Regions from separate parts of the Staphylococcus sp. IVB6181 genome, predicted to be linked through region 2. Evidence: predicted binding sites of a transcription regulator. Region 2 holds the regulator's gene; each other region holds the start of a gene.
The links. Region 2 encodes NrdR, which represses ribonucleotide reductase genes. Its sites were predicted from a motif close to AACACNATATATNGTGTT; they were not measured.
Positions count from the first base shown of each region.

Region 1: the regulator NrdR is predicted to act here: its motif matches at 1,524-1,541, upstream of nrdD (anaerobic ribonucleoside-triphosphate reductase).
Region 3: the regulator NrdR is predicted to act here: its motif matches at 2,364-2,381, upstream of nrdI (class Ib ribonucleoside-diphosphate reductase assembly flavoprotein NrdI).

Region 1 covers NZ_CP095096.1:756,630-760,925, forward strand. Annotated here, with positions in the region: gene fni (type 2 isopentenyl-diphosphate Delta-isomerase) at 1-375, shown strand, start outside; gene MUA90_RS03295 (hypothetical protein) at 734-1,231, shown strand; gene nrdD (anaerobic ribonucleoside-triphosphate reductase) at 1,556-3,403, shown strand; gene nrdG (anaerobic ribonucleoside-triphosphate reductase activating protein) at 3,406-3,939, shown strand; gene MUA90_RS03310 (DNA-3-methyladenine glycosylase) at 4,053-4,296, opposite strand, start outside.
Region 2 covers NZ_CP095096.1:1,351,315-1,355,610, forward strand. Annotated here, with positions in the region: gene mutM (bifunctional DNA-formamidopyrimidine glycosylase/DNA-(apurinic or apyrimidinic site) lyase) at 1-174, shown strand, start outside; gene coaE (dephospho-CoA kinase) at 199-813, shown strand; gene MUA90_RS06585 (glyceraldehyde-3-phosphate dehydrogenase) at 974-1,996, shown strand; gene nrdR (transcriptional regulator NrdR) at 2,141-2,614, shown strand; gene MUA90_RS06595 (replicative helicase loading/DNA remodeling protein DnaB) at 2,617-4,044, shown strand; gene dnaI (primosomal protein DnaI) at 4,047-4,296, shown strand, end outside.
Region 3 covers NZ_CP095096.1:2,329,336-2,333,631, reverse strand. Annotated here, with positions in the region: gene MUA90_RS11425 (peptide MFS transporter) at 1-92, opposite strand, end outside; gene queF (preQ(1) synthase) at 278-781, opposite strand; gene MUA90_RS11415 (DMT family transporter) at 784-1,671, opposite strand; gene nrdI (class Ib ribonucleoside-diphosphate reductase assembly flavoprotein NrdI) at 2,559-2,960, shown strand; gene nrdE (class 1b ribonucleoside-diphosphate reductase subunit alpha) at 2,923-4,296, shown strand, end outside.

The sequences.
Region 1 (4,296 bases), 590 kb from region 2:
AATGAACGCCGTGATTTAAAAGATATGTCTTATCTTCAAAATTGGGGACAATCTACAGTGGAATCTTTGCTTGAAAGCAAAATCGTTCAAAGTCATATGTCTGTATTTGCGAGCGGCGGTGTACGCAACCCGTTTGACGCAATAAAATGTTTAGCATTAGGGGCAGATGCGGTAGGCATGTCTCGTCCGTTCTTAGAACAAGTTGAAAACAACGGTGTAGAACAAACAATTGAGTATGTCGAAGCATTTATTGAACAAATGAAGAAAATTGCGGTAATGGCAAATGTGCCGAATATCGAAGCCATTCATAATTTAGAAGTAATTTATGATCAAAGTCTGCAAAATTGGATACAGCAGCGCAACTTAAATCAATAAGCACAACTTTTCGTTTAAACATAAGGAGAGCGGTTCAACTGGTAGAGGGTTGAACCGCTTTTTAAGTAACAAATTGGTTTTAGTATGGGCAATCACGAAGAGCAAGACAATGGTTTGCTCTGGTAACGCTTACACTAATTATAAGACATTATTTTGCGTAAAGCAATTAGAACATAAAAAATAAATTGAAAATATGAAATAAAAACACTGTAAAATAACTTAAAGGATAAATGCTTCAAAATAGTACAAAGTGGAAACATTTGGATATATTAAAGGTGAAAACTGACATTCAAATTCGTGAAAATCCATGTTAATTTTATGACATATATGATTTCTATGTCGTAAAGGAGGAGTTGAAGTGGGGCCGAGTTATTCACAATTAAAAGAAACTGTATCAGCCAAACCATTGTCTAAAGAGGAGGCACCTTTTCTGCACTACTATGATTTTAATGTGTCCGATCCAAGACGGGGTATCTGTGCAGAAAAGTTATTAAATAATTGGAACACAGCAGTTGGTGTCAATATCAACACAAATATTATTACGGCTGAACAGTACTTTTCTTTAGATAAGTTAGAAGATAATGTGAAATATCATTTAGTTGTTATAACACCTAAGACGAACACCGCTATGATTATTGACTTGAACAAAGAAATACGTTTTGAACTCGCAAATGCTGGGGAAAAATATATTTATGATGTTTCAGATTATCTTAAATGCGGTGAGAATCATATATATGCTGCATTTTTAAGCCGTCAACTTACGGACATTAAAATTAGAGATAAAGAAATAACAAACATAGATTGTTACATCTTAAAAGAATATTTAGGCCGATACGAAGAAGCACACCCATGTTAACAAGCGATGGCCTATATTATTGAACGTGACCCACTTCATGTCCGTAATTATTAACACATGTGTTTTCATGTAATTTGACAGTATAAAAAGATACAGCACTGCCGATTTATCGGGAAATAGGAGGTGATTGCTTACTGAAGCGGTCATCTCTTTTTTGTAAAACAAAATCCTGAAATAAATAGAATGGATGAAAATATAACCTTCATAATTAAGCCATAACATTTTGACATCTCTGTTAACAGTCATATTAAAACCTCCTAATTTCTACATATTGTGGTAATTTAGTATTTAGAACACAATATATAGTGAAGAAGGGGCGTTAATATGTTGAAGTTAGAAGAAAGCTTAAGTCGCTTAATCGATAAAGATCCGACTGTGGTGAATGAAAATGCGAATAAAGATAGTGCAACCTTTACAACGATGCGGGATTTGACTGCCGGGGTAGTTTCTAAATCTTATGCTTTAGAACATCTATTGCCAAAACATGTTGCAGAGGCGCACTTAAGCGGTGATATTCACTTCCATGATTTAGATTATCATCCATTTCAACCTTTGACGAATTGCTGCTTGATTGATATTAAAGGCATGTTGGATAAAGGCTTTGAAATCGGCAATGCGCAAGTAGATCCGCCGAAGTCTATCCAAACAGCGACTGCTCAAATTGTGCAGATTATCGCAAACGTCTCAAGCAGTCAATATGGCGGCTGTACAGTTGATCGTATTGATGAAGTATTGAGCCGATATGCAAAATGCAATGCAGACAAACATCGCAAAATCGGAGAAGCATTTGTTTATCCGGACAAATTAGAGGCTTATGTCCAAAAACAAACAGAAAAAGATATTAAAGATGCGATGCAAAGTTTAGAATATGAAATTAATACATTATATACCTCAAATGGGCAAACACCTTTTGTCACATTAGGATTTGGTTTAGGCACGGATACATATAGCCGTATGATTCAAAAAGCGATTTTAAAAACGCGTATCCAAGGTTTAGGACATCATCACGTGACTGCTATTTTCCCTAAACTCGTATTCTCGATTAAAAAAGGTGTCAACTTTGCGCCTGAAGATAAGAACTATGATATTAAACAATTAGCTTTAGAATGTTCAACGAAACGTATGTATCCGGACATTTTAAATTATGATAAAACAGTAGAAATTTTAGGCGACTTCAAAGCACCGATGGGCTGCCGTTCATTTTTACCGGCATGGCGCAATGAAGAGGGCGAACTTGAAAACAGCGGCCGATGCAACTTAGGTGTTGTGACGTTGAATATTCCGCGTATTGCGTTAGAAACAAAAGGCGATATGGCTGCGTTTTGGCGTTTATTAGATGAACGTATGGCACTCGTACATGATGCTTTAGTTTATCGCATTGAACGTATTCGTTCCGTAATTCCTAATAACGCACCGATATTATATAAAAGCGGCGCATTCCATCGACGTTTGACTGAAGATGGAAATGTCATGGATTTATTTACAAAGCAGCGTGCAACTATTTCAATAGGTTATATCGGTTTATATGAAGCCGCAACAGTATTCTATGGACCGAATTGGGAAACAAATCCAGAAGCGAAAACATTCACATTGGATATTTTGCGCCGAATGAAAGATTTCCAATATCAATGGACAGAAGAGAATGATATCTTCTTCAGTCTGTACAGCACACCAAGCGAATCATTGACAGATCGTTTCTGTCGTTTAGATACAGAGCGCTTCGGATTGATTCCTGATATTACCGGTAAAGGATATTATCAAAACTCTTTCCATTATGATGTCCGTAAAGCTGTATCACCGTTTGAAAAACTAGATTTTGAAAAAGACTATCCGTTCTTAGCGAGCGGAGGTTATATTCATTATTGCGAGTATCCTAAATTAACACATAATACCAAAGCACTAGAAGCAGTATGGGATTATGCTTATGATAAAGTCAGCTATTTAGGTACGAATGCGCCGATAGATAAATGCTACGAATGCGGTTTTGAAGGTGAATTCGACACTACAGCACACGGTTTTGAATGTCCGCACTGCCAAAACCATAATCCAGATACAGTAGATGTAGTTAAAAGAACGTGCGGCTATTTAGGCAATCCGGTTCAAAGACCTACGATTGAAGGCAGACATAAAGAAATTGCGGCACGTGTCAAACATATGAAAGGTACAGAGTAACAATGCTGTATGCACAAGTTGAAACAGGAAAAGGGTACATTGCTAAGATTGAAAAAGAGTCTTTTGTCGATGGCGAAGGAGTGCGATGCAGTGTTTATGTTTCCGGCTGTCCATTTGCATGCGAAGGTTGTTATAACAAAGCAGCACAGAACTTTACTTATGGTACGCCGTATTCAGAAACAACACTTGAAACTATCCTTGATTACTGTGAACCGGAGTATATTTCAGGCTTAAGTATTTTAGGCGGCGAGCCTTTCTGCAATATGGACATTGTTCTGCCGCTGATTGAAGCGTTCAGAGCACGTTTTCAGCATAGTAAGAGTATTTGGGTTTGGACAGGTTTTATGTATGAAAATTTAAAAGAAAATACAGAACAGCGAAAGAAAGCATTAAGTATGATTGATGTTTTAGTAGATGGTCCGTTTGTTCAATCACTTTATCAGCCTGGCCTTGCATTTAAAGGGTCTTATAACCAAAGAGTGATTGATGTACAAGCTTCGTTAAAAACACACTCTATCCGAACACTCGAAGCTTAAACTATTCAGTACAGCGAAGTTATTTTATGCAACTTAGGAAATACAAATACTAAAAACACAAAAGAAGCGGTCTTGCTCGATATTTGGGCAAGACCGCTTTTATTCGTTGTGGATTAAGATTGCCATGTCGTTTCAGAAGGGCGCATCTCTGATTTCTTCATGCGGGAGACATAAGGATTGCCTTCCACTGTAAAACGTAAAGGTTTATGTGTCCATTCGCCTTTATTAGGAATACCGATACGCGGACTTTCGACAATATGTTTAGGATATTTGCGTTCTTTTAAATTGATGGACAGAGGACCTTCATTTAATTTGAATCCATCTAAGGCCATGGTCATATTAAAGGCACGTGTCCAT
Region 2 (4,296 bases):
GAACAAGGCGGTACAAGTATATCTGATTATCGCCACGCAGACGGAAAGACCGGCCATATGCAAGATTACTTGAATGTATATAAGAAAAAGGTATGTCCGGTATGTAATGGTCCGATTGAAACAGAAGTGATTGCAGGAAGAAACAGTCACTTTTGTCCAAACTGTCAAAAATAAATTGTGAACGAGGGAGATTTTAATATGCAAAAGGTAATAGGTCTAACTGGCGGAATCGGAACTGGAAAATCTACTGTTTCCGAGTTGTTAGCAGTACACGGCTTTAAAATTGTAGATGCTGATATTGCGGCGAGAGAAGCGGTAGAAAAAGGTTCTGAAGGTTTAGAACAAGTCCGCCGAACTTTCGGAGATGAAGCAATAGATGAAAATGGCGAAATGAATCGTAAATACGTGGGCGAAATTGTGTTTAACGATGACAAAAAGCGCGAAGAACTCAACCATATCATTCATCCGATTGTGAGAGAATTGATGGAAAAACAAAAAGAAGCATATCTGGAACAAGGCTATAATGTCATCATGGATATTCCGTTGTTATTTGAAAATAATTTGCAAGATACTGTAGATGAAACTTGGCTGGTATATGCTTCTGAGAGTATTCAAGTGGAACGTTTAATGGAACGTAATGATTTAACACAAGAGGAAGCCAAAGCACGTGTTTACAGTCAGATTTCAATAGACAAAAAACGCCGCATGGCTGATCATGTGATTGATAATCGCGGTACACTATTGGAATTAAAACAAAACCTAGAAGCATTGCTTGTACAAGAAGGCTATATTAAGAGCTCTGAAGAGGTTTAATTCAGTTTCAATAACAATGTAAATATGAAATCAAAAATTGCTTATCATTAATGATAAGTAATTTTTTTGTTAATTTTGATAAAACGCTTTCATTTTTACGTAAATATGCTATACTTATTCCATAAAGTATAACACATATAAAAATCGAGGGGTGCTTTTTATGACAACGAATATTGCAATTAATGGAATGGGACGCATTGGACGCATGGTTTTGCGTATTGCTTCTAAAAATGATGACTTAAATGTGGTAGCAATCAATGCGAGTTATCCTCCAGAAACAATTGCACATTTAGTAAAATACGATACAACACATGGAAAATATGACGGTGAAGTTGAACCGACAGAAAATGGTATTCGTATTGATGGTCATGATATTAAATTAGTTTCAGATCGTAATCCAGAAAATTTACCTTGGAAAGATTTAAATATTGACATTGTCATAGAAGCAACAGGAAAATTCAATCATGGCGACAAAGCAGATGCGCACATTAAAGCAGGTGCTAAAAAAGTATTATTAACAGGTCCTTCAAAAGGCGGCCATGTACAAATGGTTGTTAAAGGTGTAAACAACGAAGACTTAGATGTTGAAGAATACGACATCTTCAGTAATGCTTCTTGTACAACAAACTGTATCGGTCCAGTAGCTAAAGTATTAAACGACAGCTTCGGAATTGAAAATGGTTTAATGACAACTGTTCACGCGATTACAAACGACCAAAAGAATATTGATAATCCGCACAAAGATTTACGTCGTGCGCGTTCATGCAACGAAAGTATTATCCCGACTTCAACAGGTGCAGCAAAGGCATTGAAAGAAGTTTTACCTGAATTAGAAGGTAAATTGCATGGTATGGCATTACGTGTGCCGACTAAAAACGTTTCACTTGTTGACTTAGTTGTAGACTTAAAACAAGATGTTACAGCTGAAGAAGTTAACAAAGCATTTGAAGATGCTGATTTAGACGGTGTATTAGCAGTTTCAGACGAACCGTTAGTATCAGTAGACTTCAATACAAACCCTAACTCAGCAATCGTTGATTCAATGTCAACACTTGTTATGGACGACAAGAAAGTTAAAGTTATCGCTTGGTACGATAATGAGTGGGGTTATTCAAACCGTGTCGTTGATATTGCAGTTCAAATTGGTGAATTGTTAAAGACTAAAGAAACAGCAACAGCTTAATTGATACTGCTGTCATAAATTTTTGACCAGTTAATTGGAAGTAGGGCTCCAATTAACTGGTTTTTTCATGTCTTAGTTTCCTTTCTTTTGTGACAACAATTTTTATAGTATAATAGGCCTAATCAATAAAAGAGGTGAAAATGAATGAAATGCCCTAAATGTAATTCGACACATTCTCGTGTAATAGATTCCAGACATGCTGATGAAGCTAATGCCATTCGCAGACGCCGTGAATGTGAAAATTGCGGGACTCGTTTTACCACATTCGAACATATTGAAATGAGTCCATTAATCGTTGTGAAGAAAGATGGTACGCGTGAACAATTTTCACGTGATAAGATTTTAAATGGGCTAGTTCGTTCATGTGAAAAGAGACCAGTAGGCTATCAGCAGCTTGAAGATATTACCAATAAAGTTGAGTGGCGCCTAAGAGATGAAGGTCAAGCAGAAGTTTCTTCAAGAGAAATAGGCGAACATGTGATGAACTTATTAATGCACGTAGACCAAGTATCTTATGTACGGTTTGCATCAGTTTATAAAGAGTTTAAAGATGTCGATCAATTACTTGCGTCGATGCAAGGTATTTTGCAAGAAAAGAATAAACGGAGTGAATCATAATCATGATGCGTCAAAGTGATTTCGGTTTACGACCTCAAGATCCTTTTAAAGTATTGCAAGCTGAAAAACTATCTGAAGCACAATTAGAAGTGCTTAATCGCTTATTTACGCCGTTAATCGGCACAACAGCTATCGGTGTATACCATTATCTGTCGCAGTTTGCGTCATATCCTGCTGAAAGTAATAAAACACATTATGTGATTATGAGTGAACTGAAGATAAACTTAGGCGATTTCAGAGAAGAGATGAATCGTTTAGAAGCGATAGGGTTAGTCAAAACATTTGCCAAACATAACGAGCAATATTCACAGTTTGTCTATCAATTAATAGAACCTCCCACATCTAAGAAATTCTTTAATGATCCTATGTTGTCTGTCTATTTGTATAAAGAAGCAGGCGGTAAAAGATTCCATGAATTAAGACGCTATTTTGAAAGCACTCCCATTAATTTAGATGAGTATCATGAAGTGACGCGCAATTTTACAGATGTATTTAAAGTACCGAATCATGTATTTGAACAGATGGATACAACCAATTCGATTACGGAAACACCGCGATATGAAGGAATGAATTTAGAGCGGATTCAGTTTGATTTCGAACTGCTGTATCAATTGCTGAGCAATCATTTTGTCAGTGCTGAAATTGTTGAAGAAAAATCTAAGCATCTTATTACACAATTAGCAGTATTATACGGCATCACTCCTGAAGGTATGAAGAACTTGATTTTAAAATCGCTGACAAGTGCACAGAAGATTTCGTTTGAAGAGTTGCGTAAACAAGCGCGTGCCTATTATGCGATTGAGCATGAAAATCAACTGCCTTCATTAGAAGCTAAAGCAGATATACCAAATGCTGCACCAGCAAAAGAAACTGCGGTATCGCTGACAACAATGCCTAAAACAGACGAAGAGTTTGAAGCGTGGTATCAACTGTTAGATGAAACCAGTCCGGTAGATATGTTAACCAGCTGGTCAGATTCAGAACCGACACCAAGTCAAAAGTATTTAATTGAAGACTTGATTGTTCGTGAACAGCTGCCGTTTGGAGTGATAAATATCTTGCTGCAATATGTAATGCTGAAAAATGATAGTCAGCTGCCTAAAACGTATATCTTGGAAATAGCTTCGAATTGGAAGAAAAAAGGTTTCAGTTCGGCAAAAGAAGCCTTTAAGCATGTCAAGTCGATGCAGCAATCGCAAAAAGAGAAAGCACAGCAGCCGCAAACCTATAATAACCGCAGCAAGTTCAATAATTATAGAAAGCAAACGGTATCGAAAGAAATCACTCCGGATTGGCTGTTGAACAGACAGCATGAAAAACGCCGTAAAAAAGGCGAAAAACGAAAAGTAGATACACATGATGAACAATTCTTAAAAGATAGAGAAGCCTTTTTAAAACAATTAAATGAAACATGGAAGGAGGATGAATAAACATGAAACGATTCAGCAATATTATGCAGACATCACCGGATTTTCAAAAACGCTTTGAAAAGATAAAAAGAGATGTTGTCAATGACCCGGATGTCAAAAAATTTCTAGAAGCACATCAATCAGAGGTCACAAATCGTATGATTGAAGAAGATTTGAATATTTTGCAAGAGTATAAAGATCAGCAAAAACAATACGACGGGCATGAATTCAAAGATTGTCCGAATTTTGTAAAGGGGCATGTACCGGAACTTT
Region 3 (4,296 bases), 980 kb from region 2:
AACAAAGTGCTTAGTCCTTTAGGATGCCCAAAGAAACCTGTTCGTGGTGTACTTTCTATGACTTCTTCGCGTGTGTATTGTTTCTTATTCATAATCTTCCCCCTCGGTGTGACTTAAAAATAAGTTTAATCTATTCAATGTGCAGATACAAGAAAATTCTGAAAAATAAATCGTAAAATTACTAAATTATTTGAACAAAAAAGAACGAATCCGCTTCCATAAAAATAAAAAACAACCTGAAATTAATCAGGTTGCTGCTATTAAATCACGTATGAAATTATCTGTTATCAATTTTCTCAGGGTACAAGTCATGATTCATCATACGATACTCTGCCATTTCCTCATATTTAGTATCAGGACGGCCGTAATTCGTATAAGGATCAATAGAAATACCGCCGCGCGGCGTAAATTTGCCCCAAACTTCGATATAATGCGGATCCATCAAATCAATCAAGTCATTCATAATGATATTCATACAATCTTCATGGAAGTCACCATGATTTCTGAAGCTGAATAAATAAAGCTTGAGTGACTTAGACTCTACCATTTTGATATTTGGAATATATGAAATATAAATTGTCGCAAAATCCGGTTGTCCCGTAATAGGGCAAAGCGAAGTGAATTCAGGACAATTGAATTTAACGAAATAGTCGCGGCCTTGATGCTTGTTATCGAATGTTTCTAAGACATCAGGTCGGTAGTCGAAATCATATTGGTTATTTTGATTGCCGAGCAATGTAATGTCTTGCAAATCTTCTTTTTTGCGTCCTTGTTGTGACACGGTTATTTTCCTCCTTTATGTTGCGGTTTTGGATGGTTTTTACTTTGTCTGCGTGCTTTTTCAAACATATAGTAGCTTGCACTGATAATGATTACATAGCCTAGTGTAGCATATAAGTCCGGCGATTCTCCGAAAATCACGATGCCCATCAATGCTGTGAAGATGATAGAAGCATACGTAAAGATTGAAATGTCTTTTGCTGGTGCGAAACTATAGGCTAGGGTGATACCGATTTGTCCGACAGCTGCTGATAAACCTGCGCCGACCAAGTAGATAATTTGAAGGCCTGACATGGGTTGATAAGTAAATAGGACAAATGGAATTAAAGCTACAATTGAGAAGAATGAAAAGTAAAAGACAATAGTATACGGTGCTTCTCTTGTGCTTAATGCGCGTACACACGTATAAGCTGAAGCAGCAAAGATACCTGAGAATAATCCGGCAACAGCTGGAATCATTTCAGATGAGAATTGCGGCTGTACGACAAACAACATGCCGACAATCGCAACCAGCATTGCGGTAATTTGATATTTGCGGACTTTCTCATGCAAGAAAATCAAACTGAGCAGAATCGTCCAAAACGGATTCAACTTCATCAATGTATCTGCGTCGCTTAAAAGCATATGGTCAATCGCGTAGATGTTGAGCAGCACACCGATTAAACCGAGTGTAGAACGTGAAATCAATAGGGGCTGACTGCTTAATTTGCCAAACATAGGTTGTTTATATTTATATAAGAAATACAACGGAATCAGCATGGCAACCAAGTTTCTTGCTAAAGACTTTTGGAAGACAGGCAAGTCGCCTGCAAGTCTGAAAAACAGCGACATGAAACTAAAGCCGATCGCTGAAACGAGTATGGCAATAATACCTTTTAATTTAGAATCCATACTTTCTCCTCTACTTTCCTCAAAACTTAACGTATATCATCTTAGCATATATCAAAATAAGTGCCTATATGCACTTGCAAAAGACATCAAGAATCGTTATACTTTAATCGAACATATGTTCTTGTTATAGATTGAGTTATGCATAACCGACTGAATATATGAATTAGTTGATTTTTATTAAAGTATTGCGTTAAGCCTTTCATGGTGGGATTGAGAGAAATCTTATGATGACAAGGTGTACACAAATTTTCTAAAAATCAAGGGCAAAATTACAATTATTTATTTTGAAAGGATTTTTAATAAAAAATAAGAAGTCTAAGCATAGCGGTGACGCTACTTCTATCAATTTTGACAAATTTAAATAAATTTTAGAGGGGCTATTCTCTTTGAAATTATAATGTGTGTTCGGTATAATGAATCACATAATATAGTATTGAAGAACGAAAGCCAACACTATATATTGTGGTTGAACCCAAAATAATGAAAATAATATTTCACTTCTTTTTGGCAATTTCACACATAACTTGAAAGAACAGAATACAGGTTAGGGGTTTAACCTGATATTTCTGCTCATTTAAGAAAAGGCATACAACCCTGTGATTGCAAGAGGATATGCAGTATACAGGTATAACAAGCAAAAGCTTTACTCTATCAAGAAAGAGAAAGCCCAGTAGTGTGAATAAAATCATCTCAACACAACATGTAGTGTTAAGGATCAATGCATTAACATATCGAAATCAAATTAAAACATGCAGCAGTCACAACATCTCCTTTAAGATACAGCAATACCAGCAAGGCAGCCTGGCATGTTTTTTAATTATGAGAAAGAAAGTGCATGACGCTATGTGACGAGTGAGCGCGTTCTTTATAAGAAAGCGGGTGATTCAATGAAGGTAGTATATTTTTCATTTACTGGTAACGTCAGACGATTTATAGGAAGAACTGAATTTGAGAATACTTTAGAAATTACAAATGACAACTGTGCAGAAGTGCGCGTTGATGAACCTTATATATTGGTCACTAGTACAATTGGTTTTGGAGAAGTGCCAGATGTAGTTAAAACATTTTTGAAAAATAACGGAAATATGATCAGAGGTGTTGTTGGAAGCGGTAATCGCAACTGGGGCCAAAACTTTGCGAAAGCCAGCGAAACCATTTCACGAGAATATTTCGTTCCGCTATTAATGAAGTTTGAAGTACAAGGTACAAAGAAAGATGTAGAAGAGTTTAATGATAAGGTGGGGCAATTATATGAAGACTATGAACGAAAAGCAGTACAATCATATTGAATTAAATAACGAGGTTACAAAGCGTAAAGAAGATGGTTTCTTCAACTTAGAAAAAGACCAAGAAGCTTTAGCGGTTTATTTAGAAGAAATCAAAGATCATACGATTTATTTCGATACAGAAATCGAACGTTTGCACTATCTTGTAGATAATGACTTTTATGTAGATGTATTCAAACAATACAGCGAAGCAGATTTAGAAGAAATTACTGAATATGCACGCAGTATTCCATTCGAATTTGCAAGCTATATGTCAGCAAGCAAATTCTTCAAAGACTATGCTTTGAAAACAAATGATAAAAAGCAATATCTTGAAGACTATTCGCAGCACGTTACAATTGTTGCACTTTATTTAGCGGATGGCGACAAAGCACAAGCTAAACAATTTATCTCATCAATGATTGAACAACGCTACCAACCTGCAACACCTACATTCTTAAACGCAGGACGTGCACGTCGCGGCGAATTAGTTTCATGTTTCTTATTAGAAGTAGATGACAGCTTGAACTCTATCAACTTTATTGATTCAACAGCAAAACAATTAAGTAAAATCGGCGGCGGTGTAGCGATCAACTTATCTAAACTTCGTGCACGCGGCGAAGCAATCAAAGGCATCAAAGGTGTCGCAAAAGGCGTATTGCCTGTTGCGAAATCACTTGAAGGCGGCTTCAGCTATGCAGACCAATTAGGTCAAAGACCAGGTGCAGGTGCGGTTTACCTTAATATCTTCCACTATGATGTTGAAGAGTTCTTAGATACTAAAAAAGTAAACGCAGACGAAGACATCCGTTTATCAACAATTTCAACAGGTTTAATTGTGCCTGCTAAATTCTTCGAACTTGCTAAAGAAGGCAAAGACTTCTATATGTTTGCGCCGCACACTGTATATAACGAATACGGCGTAACATTAGATGATATCGATTTAGATAAATATTATGATGAAATGGTTGAGAACCCTAACATCTTAAAACGCAAAAAAGATGCGCGCGAAATGTTGAATACAATTGCGCAAACACAATTGCAATCAGGTTATCCTTATTTAATGTTTAAAGATAACGCAAACAAAGTACATGCCAATTCAAATATCGGCCAAATCAAAATGAGTAACTTATGTACTGAAATCTTCCAATTACAAGAAACTTCAATCATCAATGACTACGGTGTTGAAGATGAAATCAAACGCGATATTTCTTGTAACTTAGGTTCACTTAACATCGTGAACGTAATGGAATCAGGCAAATTCAGAGACTCTGTACACACAGGTATGGATGCATTGACAGTTGTCAGCGATGAAGCGGATATCCAAAACGCGCCAGGTGTACGTAAAGCAAACAGCGAA